Regions from separate parts of the Bacillus sp. NPDC094077 genome, predicted to be linked through region 1. Evidence: riboswitches for the same ligand, from Rfam matches in the RefSeq annotation. Region 1 holds a riboswitch; each other region holds the start of a gene.
The links. A riboswitch is a leader RNA that binds a small molecule or an ion and turns the genes downstream of it on or off. The one in region 1 is predicted to bind thiamine pyrophosphate.

Region 1 (3,174 bases):
ACAGGTTATTTAGGTTCGCACATATTGTATGAGTTACTAAAAGATACAACAGCACATATTTATTGCTTAGTAAGACCAACGCAAGATATACAACAAAGAATTGTTAATACATTAACAGGTTACTTTAATGATATAAGCAAAGAATGGCTACAACGTATAACAGCAGTTCCTGGTGATCTTGGAGCAGAGTATCTTGGTATGAATGAAGAAGAATTTAAATTTATTCGTTCCAAAGTTGATACGGTAATTCATTGTGGTGCAGATGTAAGGCACTTTGGAGATGTAGCTCAGTTTACAAATGTAAACGTTCATGGAACAAGCCGTATGCTAGCATTAACGGAAGAAGGGGCAACATTCCACTTTATTTCAACAATTGGTATTCCGATAGAATTGGCAATAGAGCAATGGGATACATATATGGAAACTGGTGATTTTAATTATAATGTAGAGTTAGAGAGTGTGTATTCCGATAGTAAACTACAGGCGGAAAATCTTGTTCGTGAAGCTTTGAAGGGCGGCATACAAGGGAATATTTATCGTGCAGGTAATTTAGCATGTCATTCAGAGACAGGTGTATTCCAACAAAATATTGAAGGAAATGCATTTTATCGTCTTATTAAAGCGATGTTACTCATTGGACAAGCTCCAAATGTGAAGTGGAAAATCGATTTTACACCAATTGATTTTGCTAGTAAATCAATTGTAGCGTATTTGCAAGATGCACAAATTGTAGGGGAAACGCTACATATTTGTCATCCGCATCAAATTGAATTTGAACATTTTATACAGCTAATTGAGGAATGTGGATATAACCTTGAAATGGTTTCACTCTCGCAATATATAGATACTGGACTTAAGTTAGCGAAAGAAGATGAAGTAATAGCAGAACTAATTGCTTCTCAAGTTGCAGGAGATGGAGCGCAGCAATCTGAAATCGTAATGGGTACTCGTAGAACGAATGAATGGATTAAGAAAAAAGAACTGGTAGTGCCAGCCATTAATAAACAATTTATTCAGCAGTTATTAGCTCATGCTGAAAAAGTTGGATATTTTCCAAAAATAATGAAATGAATATGCATGGTTTAGTTTGTTCAATAAAATAAATCATGCTACAATGAAAACGAATTAAGGACCGGGGAGCCAATTGGCTGAGAGGATGTAAGTAAACATCGACCCTCAACCTGATCTGGATAATGCCAGCGTAGGGAGTTACTTAAAGTGATGTAGCATATGTTATTCTATAATAACTTGCATACAAGGCTTTCCTACGCAGTAGGAAAGCCTTTTCTTGTTTTAAAATTTAATTTCATAAGGGGGATTTTATTATGTCACAACAAGTTACAATGTCATTTTCAGTAGTACCGCAAGCGAAAACAAAAGATGTATATTCTGTTGTTGATAAAGCAATTGAAGTTGTACAACAATCGGGAGTGCGTTATGAAGTAGGGGCAATGGAAACAACGCTGGAAGGAGAATTAGATGTACTTCTTGATGTCGTTAAACGTGCGCAACAAGCATGCGTCGATGCTGGAGCTGAAGAAGTGATTACTTCTATTAAAATCCATTATCGTCCAAGCACTGGTGTAACGATAGATGAAAAGGTTTGGAAGTACCGTGATGAATATGCAAAACCAGAAGCAATCTAAAATAATTACAACCATTTGGCTTATCCTTCTCATTGCGATATGGGAAGGATCTGTTTCATTATTTAAAATTGAACCGTGGATTTTACCAAAGCCTTCTGCCATTGTTCAAGAATTAATTGGAATGAAAGATTTACTATTACCAAATACGATGCAAACGTTACAGGAAGTTATAATCGGACTGTTCTTTGCGATTTTACTTGGGACGAGCATCGCAATTATTATGGACGTTATACCTTTATTTCGTATTTTAATAAACCCATTGCTCGTTATTTCGCAAACGATTCCAATCGTTGTACTTGCGCCGTTATTTATTATTTGGTTTGGTTATGGGATGTTGCCAAAAGTAATGGTCGTCATACTCGTTTGTTTTTTCCCTATTGCTCTTAGCATTTTAGAAGGTTTTCAAACAGTAGATAAAAACATGTTGAAACTGTTACAAACAATGAAAGCAACGAAATGGCAAGTTTATCAGAAAGTAAAGTTTCCAGCAGTGCTTCCATACTTTTTCTCAGGTTTGAAAATTGCAGTTACATATAGCGTAATGGGGGCGATTATCGGGGAATGGCTCGGTGCAAGTGAAGGTTTAGGGGTTATGCTTACGAGAGCTACAAAATCCTTTTTAACTGCCCGAGTATTTGGTGTTGCAGCAATTATCGTCATGGTGACATTATGCCTGTATTTTATTGTGGAATTTATGGCAAGAATAACAGCACCATGGATATATAGAAAGGACGGCAGAAAATGAAAAAAGGTTTAAAAGTTATGTTAGCTACCTTATTAGCGGTAGGTGTGGCTGGGTGTAATCCGGCGAAGAAAGAAGAAAGTGCAAGTAAAGATCAAAAAGTAAAAATAGTATTAGATTGGTTTCCAAATACAAACCATACTGGTTTATATGTAGCGAAGACTAAGGACTATTATAAAAAACAAGGATTAGATGTAGAAATTATTCAGCCTGGTGACAATGTAACAGCAGAGCAGATGATTGCTTCTGGGAAAGCAGACTTTGCGATAAGTGCACAGGAAAATGTAACATTAGCTCGTGTTGAAGGAATCCCAGTTGTGTCTGTAGGAGCGATTATTCAGCATAATACTTCGGCCTTTGCATCGCTTAAAAAAGATAATATGACGTCACCGAAAGATTTTGAGGGTAAACGTTATGGCGGCTGGGGAGGACCAGCAGAAGAAGCGACGTTAAAAACGATTATGGAGAAACATCAAGCTGATTTTAATAAAGTCGAAAAAATTATTCTTGGACAAACAGACTTCTTTAAATCAATCGGCCGTGATGCAGATTTCGAATGGATTTATTACGGTTGGGATGGCATTGAAGCGAAGCGTCAAGGAAAAGAGTTAAATACAATTATGGTGAAGGATCTAGATCCAGCGCTTGATTTCTATAGCCCAGTTATTATTACAAGTGAAAAGCATGCGAAGCAAGATAAAGACTTTGTGAAAAAGTTTATGACTGCAACGACAGAAGGTTATAATTTCGCAATTAAAGAACCGAAAGAAGCTGCTGATATTTTAA
Region 2 (3,174 bases), on a different contig from region 1:
CACGACATTGCCATAACTAGCTGAATAATAAGATTTCACAACTTTACCTGCAGCGGCAGCTTGAATGGAGACGTTACCTTGTGCTGCAATATCTATTCCATAATGCATTTGCTCCCAGCGCATATCAAAGGTTGAGCTGATTTTTCCTTGAGTAGGGAATTTGAAAACTGCTGGAATAGCTGAAGATGAAGCTGTTTGAGCTTGTGATTGCTGTTGATTTTGTACCACATATTGTTTGGCTACATATCCGTATCCTGTGCCAAAACGAATTTTATACCAAGTTCCTACTGTTTCTACTACTTGTACCTGTGTACCGTTTTGTAAGGAACCAAGTAGAGCGCTACTTGTGCTAGCATTGCTACGTACATTCAATTTTGGCGTTGCAACAGTGTATTTCGTATTATTTTGAACTGTGATTCCTTTTACTAAAGGCTGAGATCCATTAGATATGAACGCTTTTTGTACATAACCTGTTTGGCCGTTATGTAAAATTTTATACCATTCGCCTTGCTCTCCTTGAACGGTAACGAACTTACCATTTGGTAATACATCTAAAATGGAAGATTCTAAATTAGGTTCAGAGCGAACGTTTAATGCATTAGTATTGACGATGTATTGATTATTAGATTGAAGTTTGTTTTTTAGTAGAATAGCATCTTTTTGTACATAACCTACTTTATTATTAACAGATACTTTATACCAATCATTAGTTGTTTCAAGTATGTTCACTTTCGTATTAAAGCGAATTGTATCAAGTGATGTGCTATTTGTGTTATCTTCTTTATGTAAGGCTACTTGATCGACTTTGACATATCCAGTTTTAACATTAGATAATTGTTCAGCGTTTGCTTTTTGTACATTTGTTTCTCCCATAGAAGGAAGTAATGAGGCAATTGCGACAGTAGTTACTGTTAGAGCAGTAGCTTTCATATTCATATAATAGAGACCTCCTCTAGTTGTATAGTTAGTTGTAATTTTATTATAGTATAAAGATATAATATAGTGGGTGTATTCACATAAATGTAATATGAAATCAATATAAAAATAAATTTTTTCAGGATAATGATGCCTTTTTATACAATTAATTGGGATTTTATTTTCTAAAATAGAATATAAGTATTGTATAACTTTGTTATTTTGTTGACAATTGAGAAAATTAAAACAGTTGATGATGTCTTATTAGGGTGTTATACTGACAGTGATAATTTTATAGTTTGCTAGGAGAGCTGGTGTTGCCAGCTGAGAGTGGGCCGTAAGCCTTTGATCCTTTTTATTACCTGATCTAGATTATGCTAGCGTAGGGAAGCAATTCGGACACTAATAATGAGTCCCCGTTTCTTTGCGTATAGAAACGGGGCTTTTTTATTTAAAAATTCCATATTGAAACCACTAGGGGTGCTTTTCGTGCTGAGAGAGGAATAATCCTTAACCCTTACAGACCTGATCTAGGTAATACTAGCGAAGGGAAGTGGAACAACGAATAAATTAACATTTTATTTGCTGTAGCCACTTCTTATATAGAGAAGTGGTTTTTTATTTAGATTCATATATTGAAAGGGGAAAGAGAAATGAAATTTTGCGATAGATTATTAGAAACTGTACAACCAGTTTGGGAGATGAGTCATAATCATCCGTTTGTAGTAGGTATGGGGGATGGCACGTTAGAAAAAGATAAATTTCAGTATTATATTATTCAAGATTATTTATATTTGTTAGATTACGCAAAAATATATGCTATTGGTGTTGTAAAAGCAACGAATCCTCAAGTGATGGCAAAGTTCGCTGAGCAAATTGACGGAATACTAAATGGAGAAATGACGATCCATAAACAGTATGCAAAAAGACTAGGTATTTCTGCACGAGAGATGGAATCTGCAAAACCATCAGCTAAAAATTTAGCTTATACAAACTATATGATGTCTGTATCTCAAAACGGCACACTTGCAGAATTAATAGCAGCACTTCTTCCGTGTATGTGGAGCTATTGGGAGATTGGAAAGCGTTTAAATGATATTCCTGGGGCAAGTGATCATGAGTTCTTTGGTGAGTGGATTCAAGGATATAGTTCTGAAGAATACGGTAACCTTTGTATTTGGTTAATAGATTTATTAAATGAGATGGCAGTAGGAAAATCAGAGAAAGAGCTAGATCGATTAGAGGAGATTTTCTTATATTCCAGTCGATTTGAATATTTATTCTGGGATATGTCCTATCGTAAGGAGATGTGGGGATTTGAGGAGCAAGAACATACTACAGTTTCATAATGTTTCTTTTTATTATGATGAGAAACCAATCATTCATGAATTAAATGCTTCTATACAGGACAAAGAGTTTGTGAGCATTATCGGACCGAGTGGTTGCGGAAAAAGTACTTTATTTCGCCTTATTACAGGCTTAGAAGAAGCAAGCACTGGACAGATAGAGCTGACAGAAACAAAGAACCATCCTGTAGGGTATATGCCCCAACAAGATATGCTCTTGCCGTGGAGAACAATTATTGAGAATGCTGCCTTACCGCTAGAGTGCCAAGGTGTGCAGAAGAAAGAAGCAAAAGTAAAGGCAAAGGAACTGTTACATAAATTTGGTCTACAAGGATACGAGAAGAAATATCCGAAAGATTTATCTGGAGGCATGAGGCAGCGCGTATCTTTTATCCGAACTTTATTAACAGGCGGGGAGATATTGTTATTAGATGAACCGTTTAGCGCGTTAGATGCTTTAACGAATGCTTCTTTACAAGAATGGTTGTTTGAACAATGGAAAGAGTGGGAAAAAACAATTTTATTTATCACTCATGATGTTGAAGAAGCACTGTTTCTTTCGAATCGAATTTTAGTAGTGGAACAGCAGCCGATAACGACTTTGACTGAGCGGATTGTGCCGCTTGACCATAACAGAACACGAAAGGATTTATATAAACCGGAAGTGTTAGCGCTGAAAGATGAGCTTCTTAGTATGTTACAAAGGCAGGTACTCGTATGATGAACCGTTTGAAAGAATTAGTTCCTGCCATTACACTTTCTAGTATTTTACTTGCTGTGTGGGAAATAGGCGCAAGAATTGTAGATGAGATGTATATTTTACCGTCACCGTCTGCAATTGTAATGAAGATATGGAAACTAAAAGATATATTATTTACGGTTCATTTGCCAGCAACATTATACGTCGTTTTAA
Region 3 (3,174 bases), on a different contig from region 1:
ATACTACTGGGTACACCTCTTCTTTGCCTTATAAAGAAAACAGAAGCCCTCTTTGCTACCGTCTTAGCAAAGGGGGCTTCTTCTATATTTAAGTTAGGTACTACAGTGTGATCAATCGAGTAAAGAGGTGTAACGTGTTATTGGTATAAATGACTACCAGTGTCTTTAAATTCTTTCGCTTTCTCTTTCATTCCTTTTTCAATTGCTTCTGTCGTTTCTAAATCATTTTCTTTCGCATATTCACGAATATCGTGTGAAATTCTCATACTACAAAACTTCGGCCCACACATGGAACAGAAATGAGCCGTTTTCGCTCCTTCTGCTGGTAATGTTTCATCATGATACTCCATCGCGCGTTCAGGATCTAAAGATAAATTAAATTGATCGCGCCAGCGGAATTCAAAGCGTGCTTTTGAAAGTGCATCATCACGCTGATGAGCCGTTTTATGACCTTTCGCAAGATCAGCCGCATGCGCTGCAATTTTGTACGTAATAACACCTTCACGAACATCATCTTTATTCGGTAAACCTAAATGTTCTTTCGGTGTTACATAACAAAGCATCGCAGTTCCAAACCAACCAATCATCGCAGCCCCAATTGCAGATGTAATATGGTCATAACCTGGTGCAATATCTGTCGTTAACGGTCCAAGTGTATAGAACGGCGCACCCTGACAAATATCAAGTTCTTTCTCCATATTCTCTTTAATTAAGTGCATCGGTACATGACCGGGTCCTTCAATCATAACTTGCACATCATGTTTCCAAGCAATTTTCGTCAATTCACCAAGTGTCTCAAGCTCAGAGAACTGCGCTTCATCATTTGCATCTGCAATCGAACCTGGACGTAATCCATCTCCAAGAGAGAACGATACATCGTACTGTTTCATAATTTCACAAATCTCTTCAAAATGAGTATATAGGAAGTTTTCTTTATGATGGAATAAACACCACTGCGCCATAATTGACCCCCCGCGCGAAACGATACCTGTCGTCCGCTTTGCAGTAATTGGAATGTAGCGAAGTAATACACCAGCGTGAATGGTAAAATAATCAACACCTTGCTCCGCTTGCTCAATTAACGTATCACGATATACTTCCCACGTTAAATCTTCTGCAATTCCGTTTACTTTTTCAAGCGCTTGATAAATTGGCACTGTTCCAACTGGTACAGGTGCATTACGAATGATCCACTCACGCGTCGTATGAATGTTTTTACCTGTAGATAAATCCATAATCGTATCTGCACCCCAGCGCGTTGCCCACGTCATCTTCTCTACTTCTTCTGCAATCGAAGAAGATACAGCAGAGTTTCCGATATTTGCATTTACCTTCACGTGGAAGTTACGTCCGATAATCATCGGTTCTGCTTCCGGATGATTAATATTCGCTGGTAAAATGGCACGACCTTCCGCAATTTCCTTACGAACAAACTCAGGCTCTACCCCTTCACGAATTGCAACATATTCCATCTCAGACGTAATCATACCGTTACGTGCATAATGCATTTGCGTAACGTTTCCCCCTTGCTTCGCTCTAAGCGGCTTACGATCCATTTGTGGGAAAACAGGTGTATGTTTCGAAGCCACTTTTACACCGTCATCCTCTGGTTTCACTTCACGCCCTTCGTATGCTTCTACATCTCCGCGCTCAACGATCCAAGAGTGACGCGGCGTCGGAATCCCCTTTTCCAGCTCCACTTTATACGCGGGATCCGTATAAGGACCACTCGTATCATATACACGAATCGGCGGATTCGAAACACCATTTGTATCACTTTGTTCAATCTCACGCATCGGCACTTTCATACCTTCACGTGGTCCATCCACATACACTTTCTTACTCCCTGGTAAACTCGATTTCAATTCGATTTGCTCAGCTGAAACAGACTGTTTCATAACCTTTATTGCCCCCCTGTACGTGACAAGGACGAGATATGGCCAGCGCATGCCAAAATAAAAAGAGCCAGGTCCATAAAAAAATAAGGACCTGGCTCATAAAGACATCATTATGTAAAGCCGTTAACTTCCCTACGCTGGTACGAGCCAGATCAGGTCCAAAGGGTTAAGAAGTTCACGCGCTTCTCTCTCAGCCTACGCATACGTTAGGCACCCCTAGTTTATCACTGATTTAATTTTCAATACTTTCCAATCATACACGATAATCTGAAAAATGGAAAGGTTATTTCTTTTTCAATTACGGAATCATCCAAGTTAAATAATAAGCCTGCACATACGTCATAATTCCAACAATTATAACGAAGAATAAACTATGTTTCACCGTAAAGCGGAACAGATCCGATTCTTTTCCCGCAAGTCCAACTGCCGCACAAGCGATCGCAATCGATTGTGGAGAAATCATTTTACCCGTTACACCACCTGTTGTATTTGCCGCAACGAGAAGTACTTCAGATACACCAACTTGCTGTGCTGTAATTGCTTGTAAATTCGAGAACAATGCGTTCGCTGACGTATCAGATCCAGTTAAGAATACGCCAATCCACCCTAAGAATGGTGAGAAGAACGGGAATAGTGCGCCGGTTCCTGCTAACGCTAACGCTAATGTAGAAGATAAACCAGAATAGTTTGCAATAAATGCGAATCCTAATACGAATCCAATTGATAGAATTGGCATTTTTAATTCATTTAACGTTTCTTTAAATGTCACTACTGCGTCTTTTGCACTCATCTTCAAAATAAAGATAGAAATGATACACGCAATTAAAATTGCTGTTCCAGTCGCTGATAAAATATCTAATTTCAGAACTGCCTCATAAGGCGTTGGTTTATTTACAATTGGCTCTGCTTTCATGACTAAATTGTGCAAGCCTGGAATTTCAAACTTAAATACGAGACTCTCTAAAGCGCCTCCTGGAGCGAATAATGCTTTAAAAAAGTTTTGACTCCAAATCACAACCATCACCGTTAAAATAATGAACGGAGACCATGCTTTCACTACTTTTCCTACCGTTAGCTTTGGCATAGATGTCGTTGTTGCTGCTACTTCACTATTTGCTTGTTTAGATTGATAAATCTCTTTCGGCTGCCATACTTTTAAGAACAGTGATAAACTTACTAAACTTACAAGTGCTGATGTAATATCCGGAAGTTCTGGCCCTAAGAATGTCGCTGTAATGAACTGCGTAATTGCAAACGAACTACCCGCTACGAGTAA
Region 4 (3,174 bases), on a different contig from region 1:
CATATTCAGGAAGATAGCGGAGCGATTGTTCGTGATGGTATGGATGTTCTTAAAAACATTGGGGTATGCCCTGAAGAGGATTTTCCTTATACTGAGAATTTTAGAGATAAGCCATCTTCAAAGGCTGAATCCGATGCTGCGCTTTATAAAATTGGAACCTACTATCGTATTCAAGATTTATCGAGATTAAAGGCTGCGCTTGCTCATGGATTAGTTGTTGTACTTGGATTTGCTGTGCCAAAATCTTTTATGTCAGAAGAAGTTAAAAAGACTGGCATAGTTCCGGTATCAGGAACGGATGATGTAATTGTTGAAGATGATCAACAGGCAGGACATGCTGTTTGTGCTGTTGGATATGATGATAATAAGCAAACTGTTATTATTCGAAACAGCTGGGGAGAAGACTGGGGAGATAAAGGATATTGTTATTTTCCATATGAATTATTTAAAAATGGAATTGTTCAAGATATGTGGACAGGTCGTTAATTAGAAAAAGGAGTGGTAGTATGGAAACTACAAAACACGTTATACATGTTACAGGTAGTATAAAAGAGCGTGAAAAAGATGTAGAAATAAAGGGTGTAATGCATTATCATCTATTAATTAATAATATATCAGTTATACATGCAAGTGGTGTAGAGGTATCAACGATTCCAGATGAGCTATTCTGTGCTATTCGTTACGGAGATGACGAGGGTTTTGGGGAGCCATTAGTGGTCTAGAATCAGGTAATCCAATTGAATTACAGGGAGTCTATATTGATAAAAATCATGCATATCCTTCAATTGGAAATCCTGGTGATCCAGTTTTGCATTTTACCCATCATCCAGTAGGGTTTGTTATTTACAACGGAAAAAGATATGAGTAATATTTTTGTACAAGCTGGTATTTTAAAGTGAACGAAAAACAAATATCGTCCGGCTAGGAAACTAGAGGACACCAATTCATTAAAGCGGCAAATAAAGCTGTTTTAGGAATAGGTGTCCTTTTTATTTTGAAAAGGGAGATGGGGAAATGAAGGCGCTAAGAGATCAGCTACGTGAGTGGAAAAGGCAATCAAACCAAGCAAAGAAGAAAAACAAGAAAAAACGAAAAGAGAAATTAAGTACTCGTGACATTGAAGATTTAATGGGAATTCGTGGCCCACGTTATGAACGTAGACGTGGAGCATTAAGACAAAAATAATTATGGGTGCCATCTTCACAATACGCTATAGGTGCACCATTAAGATTATAAAAAGTAATGCCAGCCATGTTCTCACCTCATTTTCATGTAACATATTTCGACATGGTTGAAGAATTTCCTTTTTATTTTGTTGAAATAGTAATATTGGATGTGGGTGAATATTAATGGAAAAGAAAATAGCGGTAAGAGTAAAGGACGTATGGCGTTCGAGTATATTAATATTTTAATTAAAGCATTCCTTATGGAGTGCTTTTTATTATGCGAAACTTATATAAACCGTGTGAGAGTTGAAAAAATAGTATATTATCTTTCTCAATGTACATATTAAGTAAAGTGTTTAATATCATACCATTTGCGCGCAGCATGATAGGTCAGGGTTAATAATCGGTTAGGATGGAAAAAATCACTGCTGATTTAAGTTTCATTTTATAGTCTACAAGTAAAAGTCAATAATTTTGAGGCTTCTATGAAGTATGCTATGATGAATATGAAAACTAAATATTTATCCACTAGGGGGGCCTTTTATAGGCTGAGATCAAATATAATTTTGAAACTCTTAGTACCTGATCTGGTTAATGCCAGCGTAGGGAAGTGGGAAGACGGTCATATTTAATGAATAAATTAATATTGTCTATTTCACTTTCTTTACGCCTGTAAAGAAAGTTTTTTTATTTTCCAGCCTTAATAACTGTGGATAAATACTTATATTTTATACATTATTGGAGGGATTCAAATGACTTTTTCACAAACATTACGTAAAGAAGTAAATTCTATTTGGGAGGCAAGTTTTAATCATCCTTTTGTAAAAAAACTTGGTGAGGGAACATTAGATTTAGCTAGTTTTCGATATTACGTGCTTCAAGATTCGTATTATTTGAGTCATTTTGCTAGAGTACAAACTTTAGGAGCTGCAAAGGCTCTTGAATTAGAAACGACAGCTCGTATGGCACACCATGCCCAAAATACATATGAGGCGGAATTATCCTTACATGAGAATTTTGCCAAGAAGTTAGGGATAACAAGAGCAGAAAAAGATAATTTTATCCCTGCGCCAACTGCATATGCGTATACCTCACATATGTATCGTGCTGCGTATGAAGGACATTTAGGAGATATCATTGCAGCAATTTTACCTTGTTATTGGTTATATTACGAAATTGGTGAACGTTTAAAAGGGTGTCAGCCGGAAGAGCCAATTTATAGGGAATGGATTTCTGCTTATGGATCTGATTGGTTCCGTACGTTAGTTGAAGAACAAATTGTACGATTAGATGCTATCGCTGAAAAAGTAACAGAGGCAAATCGTAAGCGAATGAAACAGCACTTTATAATTAGTAGTCAATATGAATATTCATTTTGGGAAATGGCTTACACTTTAGAAAAGTGGCCGATTAATATAGAAGAAAAAGATACTATTAGATAAAAAGTTTAGTGGAGGTATTGCATGTACTTATGCAATACCTCTTCTTATGTATATTTTATGTAAAAAATACGTAAATTATAAATACGTTATATATAAATATAATATAATCATTCTTGAGGAGGGATATTAATGGAAAATATGACATAAATAAAATTAGATTTTTATTCCTTACTTTTAAAAGTAAGGAATTTATAGTGTAATATTGTCATAAAGCGATTTATTTTATTTTCTTTAAAGCACTTGGGTTTAAATTTCTTAGATTAGGATGTATACAAAGTAATTATTTTTTCTATTTTTTGATGATCAAGACAAATGAAGAAAGGAAGTATTCATTACATGGAAAAATTACGCTTATTAACATTTGAAAATATAGTAGAACCACTTTTTAATGAACATGTATCATTTATATATTTCCCTATTGAATGGTTGGACATTGTTGAGATACATTATAAGACATTTTTATTAACGAGTAAGCTGAAACGTTTAAACGAAAGACTGTATGATATGTTTTCAGATATATTATTTATTCAGCATAATCCGTATGTATTAAATGAAAATACACCATG

Region 2: another riboswitch for thiamine pyrophosphate. It lies ahead of tenA (thiaminase II); the one in region 1 lies ahead of ACQKNR_RS20420 (MTH1187 family thiamine-binding protein).
Region 3: another riboswitch for thiamine pyrophosphate. It lies ahead of thiC (phosphomethylpyrimidine synthase ThiC); the one in region 1 lies ahead of ACQKNR_RS20420 (MTH1187 family thiamine-binding protein).
Region 4: another riboswitch for thiamine pyrophosphate. It lies ahead of tenA (thiaminase II); the one in region 1 lies ahead of ACQKNR_RS20420 (MTH1187 family thiamine-binding protein).

What each region holds. Positions count from the first base shown of each region.
Region 1 covers NZ_JBNNUF010000009.1:96,724-99,897, reverse strand. Annotated here, with positions in the region: gene ACQKNR_RS20425 (amino acid adenylation domain-containing protein) at 1-1,071, shown strand, start outside; TPP riboswitch at 1,124-1,225, shown strand; gene ACQKNR_RS20420 (MTH1187 family thiamine-binding protein) at 1,326-1,646, shown strand; gene ACQKNR_RS20415 (ABC transporter permease) at 1,618-2,391, shown strand; gene ACQKNR_RS20410 (ABC transporter substrate-binding protein) at 2,388-3,174, shown strand, end outside.
Region 2 covers NZ_JBNNUF010000007.1:242,643-245,816, reverse strand. Annotated here, with positions in the region: gene ACQKNR_RS18605 (SH3 domain-containing protein) at 1-936, opposite strand, end outside; TPP riboswitch at 1,210-1,321, shown strand; TPP riboswitch at 1,382-1,484, shown strand; gene tenA (thiaminase II) at 1,569-2,264, shown strand; gene ACQKNR_RS18595 (ABC transporter ATP-binding protein) at 2,233-2,982, shown strand; gene ACQKNR_RS18590 (ABC transporter permease) at 2,982-3,174, shown strand, end outside.
Region 3 covers NZ_JBNNUF010000004.1:140,981-144,154, reverse strand. Annotated here, with positions in the region: gene ACQKNR_RS12470 (arsenic transporter) at 1-34, shown strand, start outside; gene thiC (phosphomethylpyrimidine synthase ThiC) at 138-1,898, opposite strand; TPP riboswitch at 2,011-2,126, opposite strand; gene lldP (L-lactate permease) at 2,197-3,174, opposite strand, start outside.
Region 4 covers NZ_JBNNUF010000002.1:364,321-367,494, forward strand. Annotated here, with positions in the region: gene ACQKNR_RS06695 (C1 family peptidase) at 1-486, shown strand, start outside; gene ACQKNR_RS06700 (hypothetical protein) at 507-722, shown strand; gene ACQKNR_RS06705 (hypothetical protein) at 1,015-1,185, shown strand; TPP riboswitch at 1,687-1,792, shown strand; gene tenA (thiaminase II) at 1,919-2,608, shown strand; partial or broken gene ACQKNR_RS06715 (pPIWI_RE module domain-containing protein) at 2,945-3,174, shown strand, end outside.